Regions from separate parts of the Kitasatospora sp. NPDC056273 genome, predicted to be linked through region 3. Evidence: riboswitches for the same ligand, from Rfam matches in the RefSeq annotation. Region 3 holds a riboswitch; each other region holds the start of a gene.
The links. A riboswitch is a leader RNA that binds a small molecule or an ion and turns the genes downstream of it on or off. The one in region 3 is predicted to bind S-adenosylmethionine.
Positions count from the first base shown of each region.

Region 1 (6,960 bases), on a different contig from region 3:
CGGCGTCGGGCACGTCGCCGTGCAGATCGCCAAGGCGCGCGGCGCGTACGTCATCGGCACGGCGTCCGCCGCCAAGCACGACTTCGTCCGGGGCCTGGGCGCGGACGAGGTCATCGACTACCGGACGGCCGACTTCGTGGCGGAGGCCCGCGACATCGACGTGGTCCTCGACCCGCTCGGCGGCGACGACCGGCTGCGCTCCCTGGAGACCCTCCGGCCCGGCGGCGTCCTGGTGTCGATCCTGCCCCAGGGGATCGACGAGGTGGCCGAGCGCGCCGCCGAGCTGGGCGTGACGGCGAAGGCCCTGCTGGTCGAGCACGACCGGGCGGGCATGGCCGCGATCGCCGCCCTCGTCGAAGCCGGGCAGCTGCGCCCGCACGTCTCCGCCACCTACCCGCTCGCGGAGGCCGCGAAGGCCCACGCCGAGGGCGAGACCGGCCGGGTCACGGGCAAGCTGGTCCTCACCGTCCGCCCGTAGCGGTCACCCGGACCCCGGGGGCAGCAGGCGCTCGGGAAGCGAACAGACCGGGGCAGATTCAGACCGAATCGGGCAGGGTGGGACGATACCTGCCATGCCTAGCAAGTCTCCATCGGTCCGGGACGCCGACGCCCCGCCCGACCCGCTCTGCCGTCTCCTGCTCGACCTGGGCGAAGCCCTGCTGGGCGGCGGCCTGCCCGTCCATGAGGTCGAGGACGAACTCCGTGGACTGGGGCGGGCGTTGGGCGCCCCGGAGGTCCAGGTCGCCGCGCTGACCAACGGGCTGTTCGTGGCCCTGCACCCGGACGGCGCCACCAGGTTCCAGCCGCTCGGCGGCACCCTGCGGTTCGAGCAGACGGCCGACGTCCTCCACCTGGTGCACCGGCTGCGGGCGGGCGAACTCGACGGGCCCCGGGCGCGCGCCGAGCTGGACCGGATCCGGCGGGCGCCCGCCCGCTGGCCCGCGTGGGTGGCGGACTTCGGGGCGCTGCCGGTCGGGGTCGGGGTCTGCATCTTCCTGCAGCCGGTGGTGGCGAACGTGCTGGCCGCCGGGCTCGGCTCGCTGATCGTGGTGGGCCTGACCGTGCTCGCCCGGCGGCGGCCGCACCTGCGGCCGCTGCTGCCCGTCACGGCCGGCTTCCTCGTCGCGCTGCTGGTCCTGGCGCTCGCGCGGGCCTCGCTGCTGGACGGGCCGCTGCGGACGATCGTGGCCACCCTGGCGATCCTGCTGCCGGGCGGGCTGCTGGTCACCGGGCTGTCCGAGATCGCCGCCGGCGCGGCCAACGCGGGCACCGCCCGGCTGGTCTCCGGCGCCGTGCAGCTGACGCTGTTCCTCGCCGGGGTGGCCGCGGCCGCGACCGCGATCGGCATGCCGTCCACCGCGCTGGCCAACGTGCAGGTGGCCAAGCCGAGCTGGTGGGTGATCGCGCTGGGGCTGGCGATCGCGGTGGCCGGGGTGGTGGTCAACGTCCACACCCCGCCCTCGGCCATCCCGTGGATCGTCGCGGTGATCGCGGTGAGCGTCACCGCCCAGGTGGCGGTGGGGTCGGTGCACGGCGCGGCGATCGGCGGCCTGGCCGGGGCCGTAGCCGCCGCGGTCGCGGCCACCCTGGTGCACTGGCTGCCGGGCGGTCCGCTCTGGCAGGTGCTCTACCTCCCGGCGTTCTGGATCGTCGTGCCGGGCTCCTTCGGTCTGCTGAACACCGCGCAGATCGAGGTCGGCAACGGGGCGCAGTCGCTGCTGGCGGCCGTCTCGGCGGTCTTCGGGGTGTCGATCGGCACACTGATCGGCGCGGTGATCAGCCGGATCCCCCGTCCCAGCCTCACCGGCCTGCCGCACCGGGCCTGAGCCGGTCGGAACCAGGCCCGAGCCGGGCCCGAGCCAAGCCGGACCCGGGACCGGTACGGGCCGGAACCGGGCCCCGGGGCGCGCGGAGGTGCGCCCCGGAGCCCGGAGTCTCGGAACCCGAGGTTCGGAACCCATGACCAGGGAACCCCGGAACCTCGGAATCCGAGAGCCTCGGAACCCCCGTCAGGGCTGGCGCAGGGCCTCGGTGAGCCGGTGGGCCGCCTCGACGACGGCCTGGGAGAGCTGGGCACCGGGGTGGCGGCTGAGCCGTTCGATCGGCCCGGAGACCGTGACGGCGGCCACCACCCGGTTGGACTGGCCGCGGACGGGCGCGGCCACGGAGGCGACCCCGACCTCGCGCTCGCCGACGGACTGGGCCCAGCCGCGGCGCCGCACGCCGCTCAGCGCGGTGGCGGTGAAGCGGGCCCCTTGCAGGCCGCGGTGGAGGCGCTCGGGCTCCTCCCAGGCGAGCAGGATCTGGGCGGCGGAGCCGACCTTCATGGGGAGGGTGACCCCCACCGGAACGGTGTCGCGCAGGCCGGTGAGCCGCTCGGCGGCGGCCACGCAGATCCGGACCTCGCCCTGCCGCCGGTAGAGCTGGGCGCTCTCGCCGGTGGCGTCCCGCAGCTGGGCGAGGACCGAGCCGGCCGCGGCCAGCAGCCGGTCCTCGCCGGCGGCCGCCGAGAGCTCGCCGAGGCGGGGGCCGAGCATGAACCGGCCCTGGACGTCCCGGCTGACCAGGCGGTGGTGTTCGAGTGCGACGGCCAGCCGGTGGGCGGTGGGCCGCGCCATGCCGGTGGCGGCGACGAGGCCGCCCAGGGTGGCGGGCCCGGCCTCCAGGGTGCCGAGGATCGAGGTGACCTTGTCGAGCACGCCGACGCCGCTCGTGTTCTCCATGGGATGGGTACTCCAGTCTCAAGGCCCGGGAGCAGCGGGTCCGCGCTGCTCACGGCGGCTCCTGGCGGGGAGCCGGGGGGTGTGGTCAGCGAGGACAGGCCGGAGAAGTCGGCCGATTGCCTGCGCCGGGCACGAGACGGGTACGCGAAAGGACCGGGGCGGGAAGCGCCCGGGCGAAGGACAGCACAGAGAGCACCGTGTCTCCTCATCTTTCCCGCGCCACAGTGGCGACAGGCCGGAGTTGGCACTGCCCCCGCCAACACGGCGCGTACTTCGGACGCCGGGTCGAACGGGGAGTTGCCGGGGCTTCGTAGGGCCGGTCCCTCCACCCCTCTGGATGATTCGCCAGGAACGATACAAGACATCCGGGGCGGGTCGGCAAGTCCCCCCGCCCTCGACCCGCCCTCGACCACGCCCCGCGGGGCCGGCTCAGCGGTGGCGCGGCCCCGACAGGCCGGTGCACGGGGCCCCGTCCGGGCTGCCGGGGAGGGTCGCGTCCCAGGCGTGCAGGGCGGCGAGGGCGGCGGTGCGCTCGCGGTCCGTGGGCCGGGTGCCCTCGGGGCCGAGCAGGTAGTCGGCGACCGGGGTGAGCAGCAGGGTGGCGTCGCCGGCCGGGAGCAGCAGCGCCTCGTCCCACTGGTGCCGGATGACGGTGCGGCGCAGCAGCGTGCCGTGGCGCGGCGAGGTGCCGTGGCACGGCGGGGTGCCGGCAGAGGTCCGGCGGCGGAGTTCGGGGGCGACCTCGGCCTCCAGGACGGTGCGGACGTCCCGCAGGGCGCCGAGCGGCACGTGCTCGGCGGCGAGGTCGAGGAGGGCGGCGGCCTCCGGGGCGAGCCGGTAGGCGGCGACCACCGCGGCGGTCTCGACGGGCTCGAAGGGCTGCCCGGCGAGCCGGGCCACGTCGATCACGTCGCCCGCGAGGAAGGTGCGCCCGAGCCCTTCCTCGGCGAGGGCGATCAGGCATTCGACGTGGTCGTCGGCGGCCAGGTAGGGGCGGACCGGGACGGTGGCGAGGTCGCCGGGGAGCGCGGCGGTCGCGACCCGCACCTGGTACCACGGGTCGAGCAGCGGGTCCCCGGCCGGCCAGCGCAGGGTGACGGCGGTGTGCCGGGGGCGCTCGCCGAGCAGGGTGACCTCCACGGACTCCACCGGGTGGTCGGTGACCAGCCGGTTGACGGCCTGCCAGAGCGAGGCCTCGGTGGGGCTGACGAGGCTGAGCTCGGCCAGCGGCCGGGGCAGGTCGGGCGGGTAGTAGCCGGCCAGCGGCAGGTCGCGGATGGGGCGGACCCCGGTGGCGTCGGCGAGGTCGCGGGCGACCCGGGCGTAACACTCGACCCGGTCGCGGGCGCGCCGCAGCTCGTCCCGGGCGTGCGCGCCCATCCGGACGTCCTCCCGGGCGAGCGCGGCGAGCACCAGGTACGGGAGGTGGCGCTCGCCCCGGGCGCGGTGGAGCAGTTCGACGGGTCCGCAGGCCGGGTCGACGTCGAGCAGGCGGTGGAGCAGGTCGGTGTCCAGGCCGCCGTGCCGGTCCGTGACCCGGTCGGTGCTCGACGCCGTACTCGGTTCCGTGTTCCGGTCCGCGTTCGGATCCGCTTTCCGGCCGGTACTCAGGTCGCTGTTCCGGTCCGTGTTCATGGGCGTCCGCCTCCGAGAGCCGTGGGGGTCGCCGGTCGGCGGCCGGGCGACCGGGGACGTGGCGGGTCCGGCGGTGAGGGGCCGGGCCGACTGCGGGCGCCACATCACCGATTGTGGCGACGGCCGATCAACACCGGATCACCACCGGGTCGACGATCTCTCGACATCCCGCCAGGTCCCGTGGGTTGATAGGGACTCACCAATTCGGGGGTGGCACGTGCGGGCGGGGGCGAGCACATGAAGCGGGCAGGTGCAGGCATGGATGATTTCCGGTTCTCGGTGCTGGGCTTGATGCGGGCGCAGCGCGGCGCGACCGTACTGAAGGTGGGCAGCCCCCAGCAGCAGGCGATGCTGGCGGTGCTGCTGCTCCGGCCCGGCCACGGCGCGAGCGCCACCGACCTGATCGACGCCCTGTGGGGCGAGGAGCCGCCGGGCACCGCGATGACGACGGTGCGCACCTACGCCTGGCGGTGGCGCAAGGTCCTGCACGGCGAGGCGCCGGACGCGCCGACCGTGCTGACCTCGGTCGGGGACGGCTACCGGCTGGTGCTGCCCAAGCACGCGGTGGACGCGGCGCAGGCGGAGGAGCTGGCGGCGCAGGCCGAGCGCACGGCGGCCGCCGGGGAGCCGCAGCAGGCGCGCGACCTGCTGAACCAGGCCCTGGAGCTGTGGCAGGGCGAGCCGCTGGCCGGCATCCCCGGGCCGTTCGCGCAGCGGCAGCGCCAGCGGCTCCAGGAGCTGCGGCTGACCCTGCTGGAGGAGCGGATCGCCCTGGACCTGGCGCTGGGGCGCTACTCCCGATGCATCCCGGAACTGACCTCGCTGACCACCGAGCACCCGCTGCACGAGCGGGCGTACGGGCTGCTGATGCGGGCGCTGTACCAGGCCGGGCGGCAGGCGGACGCGCTGGCCGTGTTCCGGGGCGCGCGTCAGCTGTTCCTGGCCGAACTGGGGGTGGCGCCCGGGGCGGAGCTGGACCTGCTGCACCAGCGGATCCTGGAGGGGGACCCGTCGCTCGCCGCCCCGGCACCCTCCGTCGCGCTCGTCCCCGTCGCGCTCGTCCCGGGCCCGGCCGCCGCCGGTCCGGCGGAGCCGGCCGCGCCCGGGGCCGAGGCACCGGACCCGCCCACCGGACCGGCGGCGCCGAACGCCCCCGCCACCGCACCGGCCGGGAACACCGCCCCGGCCGGGAGCAGCTCACCGACCCCCAGACCGGCCCAACTGCCGCCCGACGCTGCCGACTTCACCGGCCGATCGGTCCTGGTCGAACGGCTGGGCAAGGCTCTCGGCGGGGCGCACGGAGGGGCGCCCGACAGAAACCCCGGCGCACCGGGCCAGCAGGCGCTGGTGATCGCGACCGTGGTCGGCATGGGCGGAGTCGGCAAGACCGCGCTGGCCCTGCACGTCGCCCACCGGGTGCGCGAGGCCTACCCGGACGGGCAGCTCTACGTCGACCTGCGGGGCGCCGACGCCACCCCGGCCGATCCGGAGGCGGTGCTCAGCGGCTTCCTGGTGGCGCTCGGCGTGCCGGCCGACGCGGTGCCGGAGGGGCTGGACGCCCGCTCGGCGCTGTTCCGCTCGGCGGTGGACGGCCGGCGGCTGCTGCTGGTGCTCGACAACGTCCACGACACCGCGCAGATCAGACCGTTGCTACCGGGTGCGGTCGGCTGCGCCGTGCTCACCACCAGCCGGACCCGGCTGTCCGGCCTGCCCGCGACCGTCCAGGCCGACCTCGGCGTCTTCGAACCCGAGGAGGCGCTCGAACTGCTGGGCCGCACCATCGGCGCCGAGCGGCTGGCCGCCGAGGCGCAGGCCGCCCGGGAGCTGCTGCTCGTCTGCGGCCACCTCCCGCTCGCGGTCCGGATCGTGGCGGCCCGGCTGGCGGCCCGGCCGAGCTGGACGGTGCAGACGCTGGGCCGCCGGCTGGCGGTCGAGCGGCGGCGGATCGACGAGCTGCGGATCGGCGACCTGGAGGTGGCGGCGGCCTTCGAGCTGAGCTACCGCCAGTTGACGCCCGCCCAGGCCCGGGCGTTCCGGCTGGCCGCCTCGGTGGACGGGCCGGACCTCGGGCTGCAGGCCGCGGCCGCCCTGCTGGACCTGGACGAGTACGACGCCGAGGACCTGCTGGAGGCCCTGGTGGACGTGGCGATGATGGAGTCGCCCTTCCCCGGCCGCTACCGCTTCCACGACCTGCTGCGCGCGTTCGCCCGGCGCCGTCCGGACGATCCCGGCGCGGCCGTGGCGGCCCGCGACCGGATGCTGGACCACCTGCTGGCCACCGCGTGCTCGGCCTTCCAGCACGCCGTCCCCGGGGATCCGGCGGCCGGCGCGCTCGGGCCGGCCCGTAGCGCGGGCGTCCCGCTGGACGGGCCGGACGGGGCGCGGGCCTGGGCCGAGGCGGAGGGTTCCGGGGCGATCGCGCTGGCCGCGCAGGTGGCGGGCTGGAGCGTCGCGGACGACACCGACGGCCCGACCGGCGGGCCTTCCGACGGCCCGGCACCGGACCCCTCCGACGGACCGACCACGGACCCGCTGCGCGCCGCGATCGACCTGCTGATCGCGCTCACGCCGTTCGTCCTCGCCCCGCCCAGCCGCCAGCTGG
Region 1 covers NZ_JBHJSJ010000021.1:668-7,627, forward strand. The annotation lists gene ACFCY1_RS20130 (NADP-dependent oxidoreductase) at 1-478, shown strand, start outside; gene ACFCY1_RS20135 (threonine/serine exporter family protein) at 573-1,826, shown strand; gene ACFCY1_RS20140 (IclR family transcriptional regulator) at 2,010-2,723, opposite strand; SAM riboswitch class I at 2,926-3,067, opposite strand; gene ACFCY1_RS20145 (hypothetical protein) at 3,153-4,358, opposite strand; gene ACFCY1_RS20150 (BTAD domain-containing putative transcriptional regulator) at 4,617-6,960, shown strand, end outside.
Region 1: linked by a shared signal. The riboswitch ahead of ACFCY1_RS20140 (IclR family transcriptional regulator) and the one ahead of thrC (threonine synthase) in region 3 are both predicted to bind S-adenosylmethionine.

Region 2 (6,960 bases), on a different contig from region 3:
TGCCCTCGAAACCCAGCTCCTTGGACTTGTCGTCCTTGATGTCCTCGGGCGCGATGCGGACCAGCATCAGGGCGTCCTTGGCGATCCGCTGCTGGAAGTCCTCGCTGTGCGTGGACAGGCCCTCCGGCATGGCGAACGTGAGCGAGCCGACGATGATGTCCTCGGGCTTCATCGGCTGCATGGTGTTCATGTTGATGAGCTGCAGCGGCTTGGTCTCGGTCGCCTCCTTCCAACCGGTCTCCTTGAGCTTCTTCTCGGGAAGCGGGCCAAGGTCACGGAGCAGGACCACGCCGGAGAGCGGGACCAGCGCCATGGAGCCGATCAGGGTGTTGCGGATCATCTTGCGGCGGCCGAAGCCGGACTCGGCGGCACCGGTCTTGAACTGCTCGATGACGTCGTTGCGGACCTCGTCGGAGGCCTCGATCGGGTGACGCTCGGCGGGCAGCTCGACGTCCGACATCAGCGTGCGGGCCCAGTGGACCGCACCCGCGCCGATCATGAACAGCGCGACGCCCAGGGTCAGGCCGAGCGCGAAGTTCAGCGCGCTGACGTGACCGAGCGGGAAGATGTAGACGATCTTGTCCGGGTCGATGGCCACGTACGAGGCGATGAACCCGACGGTGGCGAGCATCGAGACCACGAACATCAGCGAGACCTGGCGCTCGGCACGCGACGCGGCCTTCTCGTCGATGTCGGTGCGACGGGGCTCGTGGGCCGGCAGGCCCGGGTCGGCGAACGGGCTGCCGTGGTCGGCCACCTCGCCGGCGGAGCCGTGCGGCTCCGGGAGCTTCTCTTCTGACATGTCGTGGCTCATGACTTCTTGGCCTTGGTGGTGTGGGCGGCGACCCAGATCGCGACCGCGATGAGCGTGCCGAGGCCGAAGATCCAGCCGAACAGACCCTCGGTCACCGGACCGAGGCTGCCCAGGGTGAGACCGCCGGGGTTGGGCTCATCGTTGGTGGTGTGGCGGACGAAGGCCACGATCTGCTTCTTCTGCTCCTCGGGCATGGTGGTGTCCGGGAACGACGGCATGTTCTGCGGGCCGGTCTGCATGGCCTCGTAGATGTGCTTGGCGTCCACGCCCTCCAGCGAGGGGGCGTACTTGCCCTTGGTCAGGGCACCACCCTGGCCGGCGAAGTTGTGGCACTGGGCGCAGTTGGTGCGGAACAGCTCGCCACCCTTGGAGACGTCCTCGGGGTTGGTCGAGGTGAACTGCTCCTCCGTCGGGGTCACCGGGCCGGGACCGAGGGAGGCGACGAAGGCGGCGAGCTGGTCGATCTCCGCCTGCGAGTAGATGTTCTTCTTGCGCGGGACCTGGGCGCCGGGCTGCTGGGCCGGCATGCGGCCGGTGCCGACCTGGAAGTCGACAGCGGCGGAGCCGACGCCGACCAGGCTCGGACCGTCACTGCTGCCCTGGCCGTTCAGGCCGTGGCAGGAGGAGCAGCCCACGGCGAAGAGCTTCTTGCCCTCATCGATCGCGAGCGACTGCGCGGCGACGTCGGCCTGCGCCTTGTCGGCGGGCGCGAACGCGGCGTACAGCCCCCCGGTTGCCGCCAGGGCGAGAAGTAGGACGACCAGCGCCGCCAATGGGTGGCGCCGTCGTGCGGAGAGCTTTTTCACGGAATAACCCCGGTGTCAGGATCTGGTCGACTGGTGGGTGCACCCGGCGGCCGGTCTGGCCGGCACGAGGCTGCCTGTCTAGGGCTGCGCGCGCGGTCGGTCGGTGGGAGCGTCGGCACCGGCAGAAGCGGCCCGTCGCCGGTGAGGGCGGGGGCCGCAGCCGGTGGCCAGCGACCTGATCAGCTGGTTACTTGATCAGGTAGATGGTCGCGAACAGGCCGATCCACACGACGTCGACGAAGTGCCAGTAGTACGACACGACGATCGCGGCGGTGGCCTGCTCGTGCGTGAAGCGCTTGGCTGCGTACGTCCGTCCCAGGACCAGCAGGAAGGCGATCAGACCACCCGTCACGTGCAGCCCGTGGAAGCCGGTGGTCAGGTAGAACACCGTGCCGTACGGGTCGGAGGACAGCGACAGGCCGTCCTTCTTGACCAGCTCGGTGTACTCGAAGACCTGGCCGCCGATGAAGACCGCGCCCATGGCGAACGTGAGGATGAACCACGCCCGGAGCTTCTTCACGTCTCCGCGCTCGGCGGCGAACACGCCGAGCTGACAGGTCAGCGAGGAGAGCACCAGGATCGTGGTGTTGACCGAGGAGAAGGGCACGTTGAGGGCGTGGGCCTTCTCGGTCCAGAACTCCGGCCCCTTGACGGAGCGGAGCGTGAAGTACATCGCGAAGAGGGCCGCGAAGAACATCAACTCGGAACTGAGCCAGACGATCGTTCCGACGCTGACCATGTTCGGCCGGTTGACCGATCCGTGCGCGTGCCCGGTTTCTACTGCTGTTGCTGTCGCCACGACGGACATTATGTCGGTCCCTTATTCCGTCTTCACGTCGGGGGGTGTCCCTCGGAGTGTCCGGTGCGTGCGGTATGCCCGCTTGGGGGGCGACGGGGTGCCCGTACGGGGGGTGAGCAGCGGCGTGTCCCTTTTCTGATGGTTCCTCGGAGGAGCCTGGACCCCGTTGCCCGGCGCGCCGGTGCACGGTCGGAGTAGCCGAGGGAGGTAGGGGGGAGGGCGTCCGGGTGAGCCGTACGGGTGGACCGGGCGGGGTCGGGTGACGGGCCGTCCTCCAGGCGGGTGAGTCCGGGGCGCGGCGGCTTGAGGAGGAACGTGCGCGAGGGGGACTCGGCGGAGGGTGATCGGGAGTAGCATCCGGATCAGGCGAACGTGGTCCGGATCACACTTGAGGGAGCAGGGCCCATGGCGTACACGACCGATGAGACGCTCACCGTCCTCGTCTACAGCGACGACCGCAACACCCGCGAGCAGGTGCTGACGGCGCTCGGCCGCCGCCCTGCCGAGGACCTTCCGGAACTGTCCTACCTGGAGTGCGCGACCACCCCCGCGGTGCTCAAGGCACTGGAGAAGGGGGGAGTGGACCTCTGCGTGCTGGACGGCGAGGCCGTCCCGGCCGGCGGGCTGGGCCTCGGGCGCCAGCTCAAGGACGAGATCTACGGCTGCCCGCCGGTCCTGGTGCTGATCGGCCGGCCGCAGGACTCCTGGCTGGCCGCCTGGAGCCGGGCCGACGCCGCGATCTCCCGTCCGGTGGAGCCGGTGGCGCTGGCCGGGGCGGTCGCCACCCTGCTGCGGGACCGGCTGGCGAAGCGGACTCCGGCCGTCCGCTGAAATCCGCGCCAGGAGTAGGAAAGACAGGGGTAGAAGCGGGCGCTCCGCTCGATAGGCTGGCTCCATCCGTACGGACGTCCCCGGAGCGGGGAACCGACAACAGCTGGAGTCAGCCATGGTGAACGTGAACCCTGCGAACGGCGGTAGCGACCCCGCGCAGGTGGTCCGCACCTGGCCGGACCTCCTGGCGGCACTGTTGCAGGGGGAGGACCTCGACCGCTCGTCCACCGCGTGGGCGATGGACCGGATCATGAGCGGCGAGGCGTCCCCCGTCCAGGTGGCCGGGTTCATGATCGCGCTGCGGGCCAAGGGCGAGTCGGTCGAGGAGATCGCCGGCCTGGTCGACGCGATGTACGCGCACGCCGAGCCGCTGGAGATCCCCGGCCCGGCGGTGGACATCGTCGGCACCGGCGGGGACCGGGCGAAGACCGTCAACATCTCCACCATGTCGGCGATCGTCGCGGCGGCCGCCGGCGCCAAGGTGGTCAAGCACGGCAACCGGTCGGCCTCCTCGACCAGCGGCTCCTCGGACGTGCTGGAGAAGCTCGGGGTGGCGCTGGACCTCTCCCCCCGGCGGGTCGCCGAGGTGGCCGAGGAGGTCGGGCTGACCTTCTGCTTCGCGGCGAAGTTCCACCCCTCGATGCGGCACGCCGCCACCGCGCGGCGCGACCTCGGGGTGCCGACCGCCTTCAACATCCTCGGCCCGCTGACCAACCCGGCCAAGGTCACCGCGCACGCCATCGGCTGCTTCGACACCCGGCTGTCCGGGCTGATCGCCGGGGTGCTGGCCCGGCGGGGCGCCACCGCGCTGGTCTTCCGCGGCGACGACGGGCTGGACGAGCTGACCATCACCACCACCTCGCAGGTCTGGCTGGTGCGCGACGGGGTCGTCACCGAGTCCACCTTCGACCCGCGGGACGTGGGCATCGAGCTGGTCGGCATCGAGGCGCTGCGCGGGGCGGACGCCTCGTACAACGCCGAGGTCGCGCGGCGGCTGCTGGCCGGCGAGCACGGGCCGGTGCGGGACGCCGTCCTGCTGAACACGGCGGCGGCGCTGGTCGCGCTGGAGCTGGGCGACGCGCCGCTCACCGAGCAGCTGGCGGCCGGCATGGAGCGGGCCGCGAAGGCGATCGACTCCGGTGCCGCGCAGGACCTGCTGCGGCGCTGGTCGGAGGCCACCAGCCGGGCCTGAGGCGGCAGTTGGGGAGCCCGTGCCGGTACGCCGGCGCGGGCTCCCGTGCTGTCCGGATGCTGGATGCCCGTTTGACCACCCGGTGGACCCGGCCTAGAGTCTTCGCCAGGTCATGAGTGACAGCGCCAAGCCCCAGCTGGCTGTCCGGCAACCCTCCGTCCGTGGCGGGGTGCCCTGGGTGAGGACCGGGTCGTCACGGCAAGCCGTCCGTGCGACAAGCGCGGACGCCCGACGACTAGCACTCCCGGGGTCCCTTGCCCCAGAAGGAGTGCATCCCCATGTCTCTGGCCACCGAAATCCGCACCCCGCTCGCCGTCCTCGGCGCCGACGTCCAGGTCCCGCTCGCCAGCGGTGAGAAGGTCGGCTACGCGGCGCTCGACTACGCGGCGAGCTCGCCGGCGCTCCAGCGGGTGTGGGACGACGTCGCCGCCTACGCGCCGTACTACGGCAGCGTCCACCGCGGGGCCGGGTACCTCTCCCAGCTGTCCACCGACCTGTTCGAGCAGAGCCGCCGCACCGTCGGCGAGTTCCTCGACCTGCGCGAGGGAGACCAGGTGGTCTTCACCCGGGCCACCACCGACTCGCTCAACCTGCTGGCCTCCGCCGTCCCGGCCGGCACCCGGGTGTTCGCCTTCGAGACCGAGCACCACGCCTCGCTGCTGCCCTGGGCGCACGCCGGACTGGACGTCACCTACCTGCGGGCGCCGCGCTCGCGGGCCGAGGCGGTGGCCGCGCTGGACGCCGCGCTCGCCGAGGCGCCCGAGGGCCCCAAGCTGCTCTGCGTCACCGGCGCCTCCAACGTGACCGGCGAGCTGTGGCCGGTCGCCGAGCTGACCGCGACCGCGCACCGGCACGGCGCCCGGGTGGTGCTGGACGCCGCCCAGCTGGCGCCGCACCACCGGGTCTCGGTGCGCGAGCTGGACGTCGACTGGATCGCCTTCTCCGGCCACAAGATCTACGCGCCGTTCGGCGCCGGGGTGCTGGCCGGCCGGGCGGACTGGCTGGACGCGGCCGAGCCGTACCTGGCCGGCGGCGGGGCGACCCGGACGGTGGCCCGGGAGGCCGACGGCTCGGTGGCCGTGCAGTGGCACACCGGCCCGGCCCGGCACGAGGCCGGCTCGCCGAACGTCATCGGCGCCTACGCGATCGCCTCGGCCTGCCGGGCGCTGACCGAGGCCGGCTTCGACGGGCTGGAGGCCCGCGAGCAGCAGCTGATCGCCCGGCTGACGGCCGGGCTGGCCGAGATCCCGCAGGTCAAGGTGCTGAACCTGTTCGGCGAGGGCTCCGCCCGGGTGGGCGTGCTGTCCTTCGTCGTCCGGGACTGGAACAGCTCGCACTTCTCCGCCGCGCTGTCCGCCGAGTACGGCATCGGGGTGCGCGACGGCCTGTTCTGCGCCCACCCGCTGGTGCGCACGCTGCTGGGCGACGAGGACGAGGCACCGTCCGAGTGTGGTGCGCCCGAGCCGTCGCTGCCGGGCGAGCGCAGCCTGAACGCGATCCGGGTGAGCTTCGGCGCCGGGACGCCGGACGAGCACGTCGACCGCTTCCTGACCGCCGTCCGGGAGCTGGTCACGGAGGGCGCGGCGTGGAACTACCGCAACGAGGGCGGGCGCTGCGTCGCCACCGTGCAGGTCGAGCGGGGCCGGCGCGCCGAGGGCTGACCGCTACTCGTCCAGGCCGAGGGCGAAGGCGGCCTCCAGGTCGTGCTGGGAGTAGGTGCGGAAGGCGATCTGGGTCTCGGTGTGGGCCACGCCCGGGACCTTGTTGAGCCGGCCCGGGATGACCTCGGCCAGGTCGTCGTGCCGGCGCACCCGCACCATCGCCACCAGGTTGTAGCCCCCCGTCACCGAGTAGACCTCGCTCACGCCGTCGATGGCGGCGATGGATTCGGCGATCTCCGGGATGCGGTCGACACTGGTCTTGATCAGGACGATGGCGGTGATCACAGTTCGGGCTCCTTTGTGGGGTGCCGCCAGCGTATCGGGCGTCAGCCCGGTCGTCGCGGGGGGTGGCGGACCACGGTGCAGGCGTAGAGGAACCCGGCCGAGAAGCCGATCACGTGGACCAGGTACGCCACCCCGGGGCCGGCCGCGTGCACCGACCACCACTGCAGGACGAACCAGAGGCCGAGCACCAGCCAGGCCGGGAAGCGCAGCGGCAGGAAGAACAGCAGCGGGACGAGGGTGGTCACCCGGGCCCGGGGGTGGAGGCGCAGGTAGGCGCCGAGGGCGGCGGCGATCGCCCCGGAGGCCCCGATGAGCACCCGGGTGGAGTTCGGCGAGTGCGCCTCGGCGAGCGCGAAGCCGTACGTGGTCAGGCTGCCGGCGGCCAGGTAGAAGACGGCGTACCGGGCCCGGCCCAGCCGCCGTTCGACGGTGGGGCCGAAGACCTGGAGGAAGAGCAGGTTCCCGAGCAGGTGCAGCCAGCCGGCGTGCAGGAAGAGCCCGGTGAGGACGGACAGCGCCGGGCGCTTGCCCGGGGTCGGGGCGGCCGGGCAGCCGGGGACCGGGTCGGGGGC
Region 2 covers NZ_JBHJSJ010000007.1:6,584-13,543, reverse strand. The annotation lists gene ACFCY1_RS08715 (ubiquinol-cytochrome c reductase iron-sulfur subunit) at 1-802, opposite strand, end outside; gene ACFCY1_RS08710 (c-type cytochrome) at 811-1,620, opposite strand; gene ACFCY1_RS08705 (heme-copper oxidase subunit III) at 1,808-2,428, opposite strand; gene ACFCY1_RS08700 (hypothetical protein) at 2,825-3,250, shown strand; gene trpD (anthranilate phosphoribosyltransferase) at 3,366-4,442, shown strand; SAM riboswitch class IV at 4,551-4,669, shown strand; gene ACFCY1_RS08690 (aminotransferase class V-fold PLP-dependent enzyme) at 4,721-6,103, shown strand; gene ACFCY1_RS08685 (Lrp/AsnC family transcriptional regulator) at 6,107-6,388, opposite strand; gene ACFCY1_RS08680 (rhomboid family intramembrane serine protease) at 6,430-6,960, opposite strand, start outside.
Region 2: linked by a shared signal. The riboswitch ahead of ACFCY1_RS08690 (aminotransferase class V-fold PLP-dependent enzyme) and the one ahead of thrC (threonine synthase) in region 3 are both predicted to bind S-adenosylmethionine.

Region 3 (6,960 bases):
GGTGCCGGTAGGCCTGGAGGCCGCGGACGATGTTCTTGCTCAGCTCGGTGCGGTCGACCCGGACGATGGTGCGGCGGTCGCCGACGGCCGCGCGGAGGGCGGCGAGGCGTTCGTCGACGTCGGGGCGGTGGGCGCGCTCGCGCAGGAAGTCGGCGTCGGCGCCGAGGGCGTGGACGCCGAGGCGCGTGGTGCGGCCGTCGACGGTGACGGTGAGCGCGTCGTGGTCGACGGTCGCGCCGAGGAGGTCCTCGCAGCAGGCGGCGAAGGCGCGGGCCCAGCGCTGGGTCAGGAAGCCGGCCCGGTCGGCACCGAGGATGCCGGTGAGGACGGCCCGGGCGACGTCGTCGGGCAGCATCCGGTAGTACTCGGGCGGGGCCCAGGGGGTGTGCGAGAAGTGGCCGATCCGCAGGTCGGGGCGGGCTTCGCGGAGCAGGGCCGGGACCAGGGAGAGGTGGTAGTCCTGGACGAGGACGGCGGCGTTCGGGGCGGCCTCGGCGGCGAGGGCTTCGGCGAAGGCCTCGTTGTAGGCCCGGTAGGCGGCCCATTCGGTGCGGAAGGCGGCGTCGAAGGAGGGCGCGGTGGGGGTCGCGTAGAGCAGGTGGTGGACGAACCAGAGGGTGGAGTTGGCGACGCCGTTGTAGGCGCGGGCGAAGGTCAGCGGGTCGATGTCCAGCATCCGTACGGCCTGGCCGCCGACCTCGTGGCCGGCCAGGTCGAGGCGGCCGTGGGGTGCCTCGGCGGCGGCCCTGCGGTCGGAGTCGTCGAGGGCGGCGCAGACCCAGACGGCGTTCGGGTCGTCGATGGCGGAGAGGCCGGAGACCAGGCCGCCGCCGCCGCGGCGCAGGGTCAGCGTGCCGTCGTCGGCGGTGCTGAAGGACACCGGTCCCCGGTTGGACGCCACCAGGACGGGGGCGGTGCCGGTCACGCTCGAACGGTTGGTCGTGAGATCGCCCATGGTTGGCATGTTGCCGTGGGGTCGGCGTGGCAAACCCGTGCGGCCCGTCGAAGAGAGGGCCCAGGGCCTCTCTTTCGGATCACGTCGCGCGCCTGGCATGATCCGAAAGAGAGGCCCTAATGGCGGGCGGCGTACTCGGGGAGGGTGTGGATCGGGGGGCGTTCGAGGGCGGTCACCGGGTGGGTGTGGGCGGTGAAGGCGCGGGTTTCCGGGTCGCGGGTGAACTGGGTGAGGTGGGGGTGGACGAGGTCGGCGGAGGCCTTGAGGCGGTGGGTGCGGTCGAGGCGTTCCAGGGCGGTCCGGTAGATGGTGGCGGCCATCCGGCCGAGGGCCTGGCCGTCCTGGTGGCGGTGGTGCCGGACGCCGACGTCCACCTGGGCGAGGGCGTCCAGGCCGGCCAGCTCCAGGGCGTCGACCAGCAGGCCGAGTTCGACGCCGTAGCCGGTGGGGAAGGGCAGCCGTTCGAGCAGTGAGCGGCGGGCCGCGTACTCGCCGCCGAGCGGCTGGACGAAACCGGCGAGTTCCGGCCAGTGGAGGTTGAGCAGGGGGCGGGCGACGAGTTCGGTGACCCGGCCGCCGCCGGCTGGCAGGACGGCGCCCTCCGACTCCAGCGGGCGGTCGTACATGGCCTTGACCAGCTGGATGGACTCGTCGGTGAGCAGCGGGCCGATGATGCCGGAGACGAAGGCCGGGTCGAACTCGCGCAGGTCGGCGTCGACGAAGCAGACGATGTCGCCGTGGGTGACCAGCAGCGAGCGCCAGAGCACCTCGCCCTTGCCGGGGACGGCGGGCAGCCGGGGTAGGACGGCGTCGCGGTGCTCGACCCGGGCGCCGGCCTCGGCGGCGACGGCGGCGGTGGCGTCGGTGGAGCCGGAGTCGACGACGACGAGTTCGTCGACGAGCGGGAGGCGTTCCATCAGCTCGCGGCGGATGGTGCGGACGATGTCGCCGACGGTGGCCTCCTCGTCCAGGGCGGGGAGGACCACGCTGACCGTGCGACCGGTGCGCTCCTTGGCGTCGAGCAGGGTGCGGACCGGCCGGTCGGCCGCGCTCCAGGAGCGGCGGCGCAGCCAGGACGCCGCCTGCGGGAGGAGCGCGGGAGTCGGTTCGGCGGGCACGGAGATCTCCTCGGCGAGGTCGGTGGGACGGGTCATCTCGCTTGGCGGACGGTCCCGTTCAGGTTTGACGCCTTCGGATACAGTCTTCGTACAGCGGTCGGACCTTTGCACGCCGGGGTCTCCGTTGAGCACCACCACAATTTCACAAGCTCATCCAGAGGGACTGAGGGAACGGCCCGTTGACGTCCCGGCAACCTTCTCGCGCGGCTGTCTGTCGACAGGCCCCGGCGGGACAGGTGCCAATTCCGTCCCGTGTCGCGACCGCGCCACGGGGAAGATGAGGAGAGAGGCCTCGCCATCATGGCTATCGACACTGCCGCACCTGTTTCCGTCGACCTCGGCCCGGCCGCCGCGCTGTCCTGTCGCGAGTGCGGCACCCGCTTCCCGCTCGGCCCCAGCTTCGCGTGCCTGGAGTGCTTCGGCCCGCTGGAGATCGCCTACGAGTTCGGCAGCGAGGGCGCCGAGGAGCTGCGCAAGCGGATCGAGGCCGGTCCGGCCTCCATCTGGCGGTACGCGCCGCTGCTGCCGGTGCCGGCCGACGTGGCGTCCAAGCCGAACCTGAACCCGGGGTGGACCCCGCTGGTGAAGGCGGACAACCTGGGCCGGGAGCTCGGTTTCACCGCCCAGCTGCACGTCAAGGACGACTCCGGGAACCCGACGCACTCGTTCAAGGACCGGGTGGTCGCGTGTGCGATCGAGGCGGCCCGGGCGTTCGGCTACACCACGCTGTCCTGCTCCTCCACCGGCAACCTGGCCGGCGCGGTGGGTGCGGCGGCGGCCCGGGCCGGGTTCCGGTCCTGCGTGTTCATCCCGCACGACCTGGAGCAGGGCAAGGTCGTCATGGCCGGGGTGTACGGCGGCGAGCTGGTCGGCATCGAGGGCAACTACGACGACGTGAACCGCTTCTGCTCGGAGCTGATCGGCGACCCGGCCGGCGAGGGCTGGGGCTTCGTCAACGTGAACCTGCGGCCGTACTACGGCGAGGGCTCCAAGACGCTGGCGTACGAGATCTGCGAGCAGCTCGGCTGGCGGCTACCGGAGCAGATCGTGATCCCGATCGCCTCGGGCTCGCAGCTGACGAAGATCGACAAGGGGCTCCAGGAGCTGATCAGGCTCGGCCTGGTCGAGGACCGGCCGTACAAGGTCTTCGGCGCCCAGGCGGAGGGCTGCTCGCCGGTGTCGGCCGCGTTCAAGGCCGGCCGGGACGTGATCAAGCCGGTGAAGCCGGACACCATCGCCAAGTCGCTGGCGATCGGCAACCCGGCCGACGGCCCGTACGTGCTGGACATCGCCCGCCGTACCGGTGGCGCCGTGGAGGACGTCACGGACGCCGAGGTTGTGGCGGCGATCCGGCTGCTGGCGCGGACCGAGGGGATCTTCGCCGAGACCGCGGGCGGGGTGACCGTCGGCGTGCTGAAGAAGCTGGTCGAGACCGGGCAGCTGGACCCGGCCAAGGAGACCGTCGCGATCAACACCGGCGACGGGCTGAAGACCCTGGACGCCGTCTCCGATTCCGGGATGACCGCCGTCATCCGCCCGACGCTGGACTCGTTCCGCGCCGCCGGCCTCGTGTCCGCCTGAACCACCCGATAGGCCCCGCCCCCGCTAGGAGAGTCATGAGCGCCACCGTCCGCATCCCCACCATCCTGCGCACCTACACCGACGGCGCCGCCGAGGTGACCGCCGAGGGTGCCACCCTGGCCGAGGTCGTCGCCGACCTGGAGAAGAACCACGCGGGCATCGCGGCCCGCATCCTGGACGACACCGGCAAGCTGCGCCGCTTCGTGAACGTCTACGTGAACGACGACGACGTGCGCTTCGCCGAGGGTCTGGCGACCGAGATCAAGGACGGCGCCAGCGTCTCGATCATCCCGGCGGTGGCCGGCGGCTGCTGAGCCGACAAAGCAGAACCCGCGGTCGCCCGCGCGTACGGAAATCCGTTCTCCGTATGCGCGGGCGACCGCTCGCATTCCGGCGGGAATATTTCCGGGTCGAGTCGGAGTAGAGTGTGGCTCGGCTGGGAACAGGGTTTCCCTTTCGGCCCCCGCAGTGCTCGGCCCGGGGGCGTCCGGCCGCCGGGGGCGGACCGTGAAACATGTCAGGCAGATGTCAGAATTCGCGCGGGCATTTGAGTAATTCGTCCGCTATGTCCGGCGTGGAATGCCGAGATTATTCCGATTCGATCCGTCCTGTCCCTTGACGCCTTGGCGGAATTACCGGCGGTTGGCCCTGTTGCAGAGGGCGTCGATCCGGATACATTCAGCGGCGGTCGACGCAATCACCCGCTCACCGGAGGCCGCCCGGCGTTCCGCGCGGATGGTTGCGGCGTGCACGGCTGCGCCCAGGGGGGGTTCCCCGGGCCGGCCTTCAACCAACCCGGGCCCGCGACCTGCGGGCACGTGAAGGGCCAGCACAGCACTAGGGGAGTTCGGAATGGCTCAGGGCACCGTCAAGTGGTTCAACGCGGAGAAGGGCTACGGCTTCATCGCGGTCGACGGTGGTGCGGACGTCTTCGTCCACTACAGCGCGATCCAGATGGACGGCTACCGCACCCTCGAGGAGGGCCAGCGGGTCGAGTTCGAGATCTCCCAGGGACAGAAGGGCCCGCAGGCGGACATGGTCCGCGCGGCGGTCTGACCCCTTCCGACTCCAGGAGCTCGGCGCGGCCCTACGGCTGGTGACCACTCGCTTCTCGACGGGCCCGTGCGACGCGTGTCGTACGGGCCCGTCGGCGTTCCCCGACGCGGCTCCGCAGGGGCTCGGGCGGGGCTCCGGCGACGGCTCGCGGATCGTCGATTGGGCTTGCACTCGACCACCCGGAGTGCTAATCATTGGCGTTAGCACTCACAGCGTGAGAGTGACAGCGGACCGGGTCGGTGAGGCCCCCGGGAGCGGTAGGGGAATGGACCCCCGCACACCAGGGCCGTCCGTCGCGGGCACCCCTTGGTCCGAGCAGTCGACCGTGTCCCGGAGGACCACTTCAGATGGCCAAGATCATCGCCTTTGATGAGGAAGCTCGCCGCGGCCTTGAGCGTGGCATGAACCAGCTCGCCGACGCCGTGAAGGTCACGCTCGGCCCCAAGGGCCGCAACGTCGTGCTGGAGAAGAAGTGGGGCGCCCCCACGATCACCAACGACGGTGTCTCCATCGCCAAGGAGATCGAGCTCGAGGACCCGTACGAGAAGATCGGTGCGGAGCTCGTCAAGGAGGTCGCCAAGAAGACGGACGACGTCGCGGGTGACGGCACCACCACCGCCACCGTGCTCGCCCAGGCCCTGGTTCGCGAGGGTCTGCGCAACGTCGCCGCCGGCGCCAACCCGATGGCCCTGAAGCGCGGCATCGAGAAGGCCGTCGCGGCCGTCTCCGACCAGCTGCTGGCCCAGGCCAAGGACGTGGAGACCAAGGAGCAGATCGCCTCCACCGCCTCCATCTCCGCCGCTGACACCCAGATCGGCGAGCTCATCGCCGAGGCCATGGACAAGGTCGGCAAGGAAGGCGTCATCACCGTCGAGGAGAGCAACACCTTCGGTCTGGAGCTCGAGCTCACCGAGGGCATGCGCTTCGACAAGGGCTACATCTCCGCCTACTTCGCCACCGACCTGGAGCGGATGGAGGCGACGTTCGAGGACCCGTACATCCTCATCGCCAACTCCAAGATCGGCTCGGTCAAGGACCTGCTCCCGCTGCTGGAGAAGGTCATGCAGAGCGGCAAGCCGCTGGTCATCATCGCCGAGGACGTCGAGGGCGAGGCCCTGTCGACCCTGGTCGTGAACAAGATCCGTGGCACCTTCAAGTCCGTCGCCGTCAAGGCCCCGGGCTTCGGTGACCGCCGCAAGGCCATGCTCGGCGACATCGCCATCCTCACCGGTGGCACCGTGATCTCCGAGGAGGTCGGCCTCAAGCTGGAGAACGCCGGCATCGACCTGCTGGGCACCGCCCGCAAGGTGGTCATCACCAAGGACGAGACCACCATCGTCGACGGTGGCGGCGACAGCGAGCAGGTCGCGGGCCGCGTGAACCAGATCCGCGCCGAGATCGAGAACAGCGACTCGGACTACGACCGCGAGAAGCTCCAGGAGCGCCTCGCCAAGCTGGCCGGCGGCGTGGCCGTCATCAAGGCCGGCGCGGCCACCGAGGTGGAGCTCAAGGAGCGCAAGCACCGCATCGAGGACGCCGTCCGCAACGCCAAGGCCGCCGTCGAGGAGGGCATCGTCGCCGGTGGTGGCGTCGCCCTGCTGCAGGCCGGTGTCGCCTTCGACAAGCTGGAGCTGGAGGGCGACGAGGCCACCGGTGCCAACATCGTCAAGGTCGCGCTGGAGGCCCCGATCAAGCAGATCGCGACCAACGCCGGCCTGGAGGGTGGCGTCGTGGTGGAGAAGGTGCGCAACCTCCCCGCCGGTCACGGCCTGAACGCGGCCACCAACACCTACGTCGACCTGATCGCCGAGGGCATCATCGACCCGGCCAAGGTGACCCGCTCCGCGCTGCAGAACGCCGCCTCCATCGCGGCGCTGTTCCTGACCACCGAGGCCGTCATCGCCGACAAGCCGGAGAAGGCCGCCGCGGCCGCCGGCGGCGGCATGCCGGGCGGTGACATGGACTTCTGATCCTGATCGCTCCGATCGGATCGGCTGGTTCCTCGTCCGTGTGGGCGGCTCCCTTCGGGGGGCCGCCCACACGGCGTTTCGGCGTCCGGCGGCGTCCGGAAGCTCCGGGGCCCGGGCGTTCGGACGTCCGGCGTTTCGGCGTTCGGGCCGGTGGACGGAGAATGGACGGATGGCTTCCGACGACATCGAGACCGCCCTGCACAACGCGCGGGCACTGATCCTGGCCGACCTCACCGCGCGGGACGTGGCGGACGCCGCCGTCGTCTCGCTGGTGGAGCAG
Region 3 covers NZ_JBHJSJ010000038.1:5,318-12,277, forward strand. The annotation lists gene ACFCY1_RS28020 (trehalose-6-phosphate synthase) at 1-955, opposite strand, end outside; gene ACFCY1_RS28025 (glucosyl-3-phosphoglycerate synthase) at 1,072-2,109, opposite strand; SAM riboswitch class I at 2,221-2,357, shown strand; gene thrC (threonine synthase) at 2,374-3,654, shown strand; gene ACFCY1_RS28035 (MoaD/ThiS family protein) at 3,690-3,968, shown strand; gene ACFCY1_RS28040 (cold-shock protein) at 4,507-4,710, shown strand; gene groL (chaperonin GroEL) at 5,058-6,680, shown strand; gene ACFCY1_RS28050 (hypothetical protein) at 6,850-6,960, shown strand, end outside.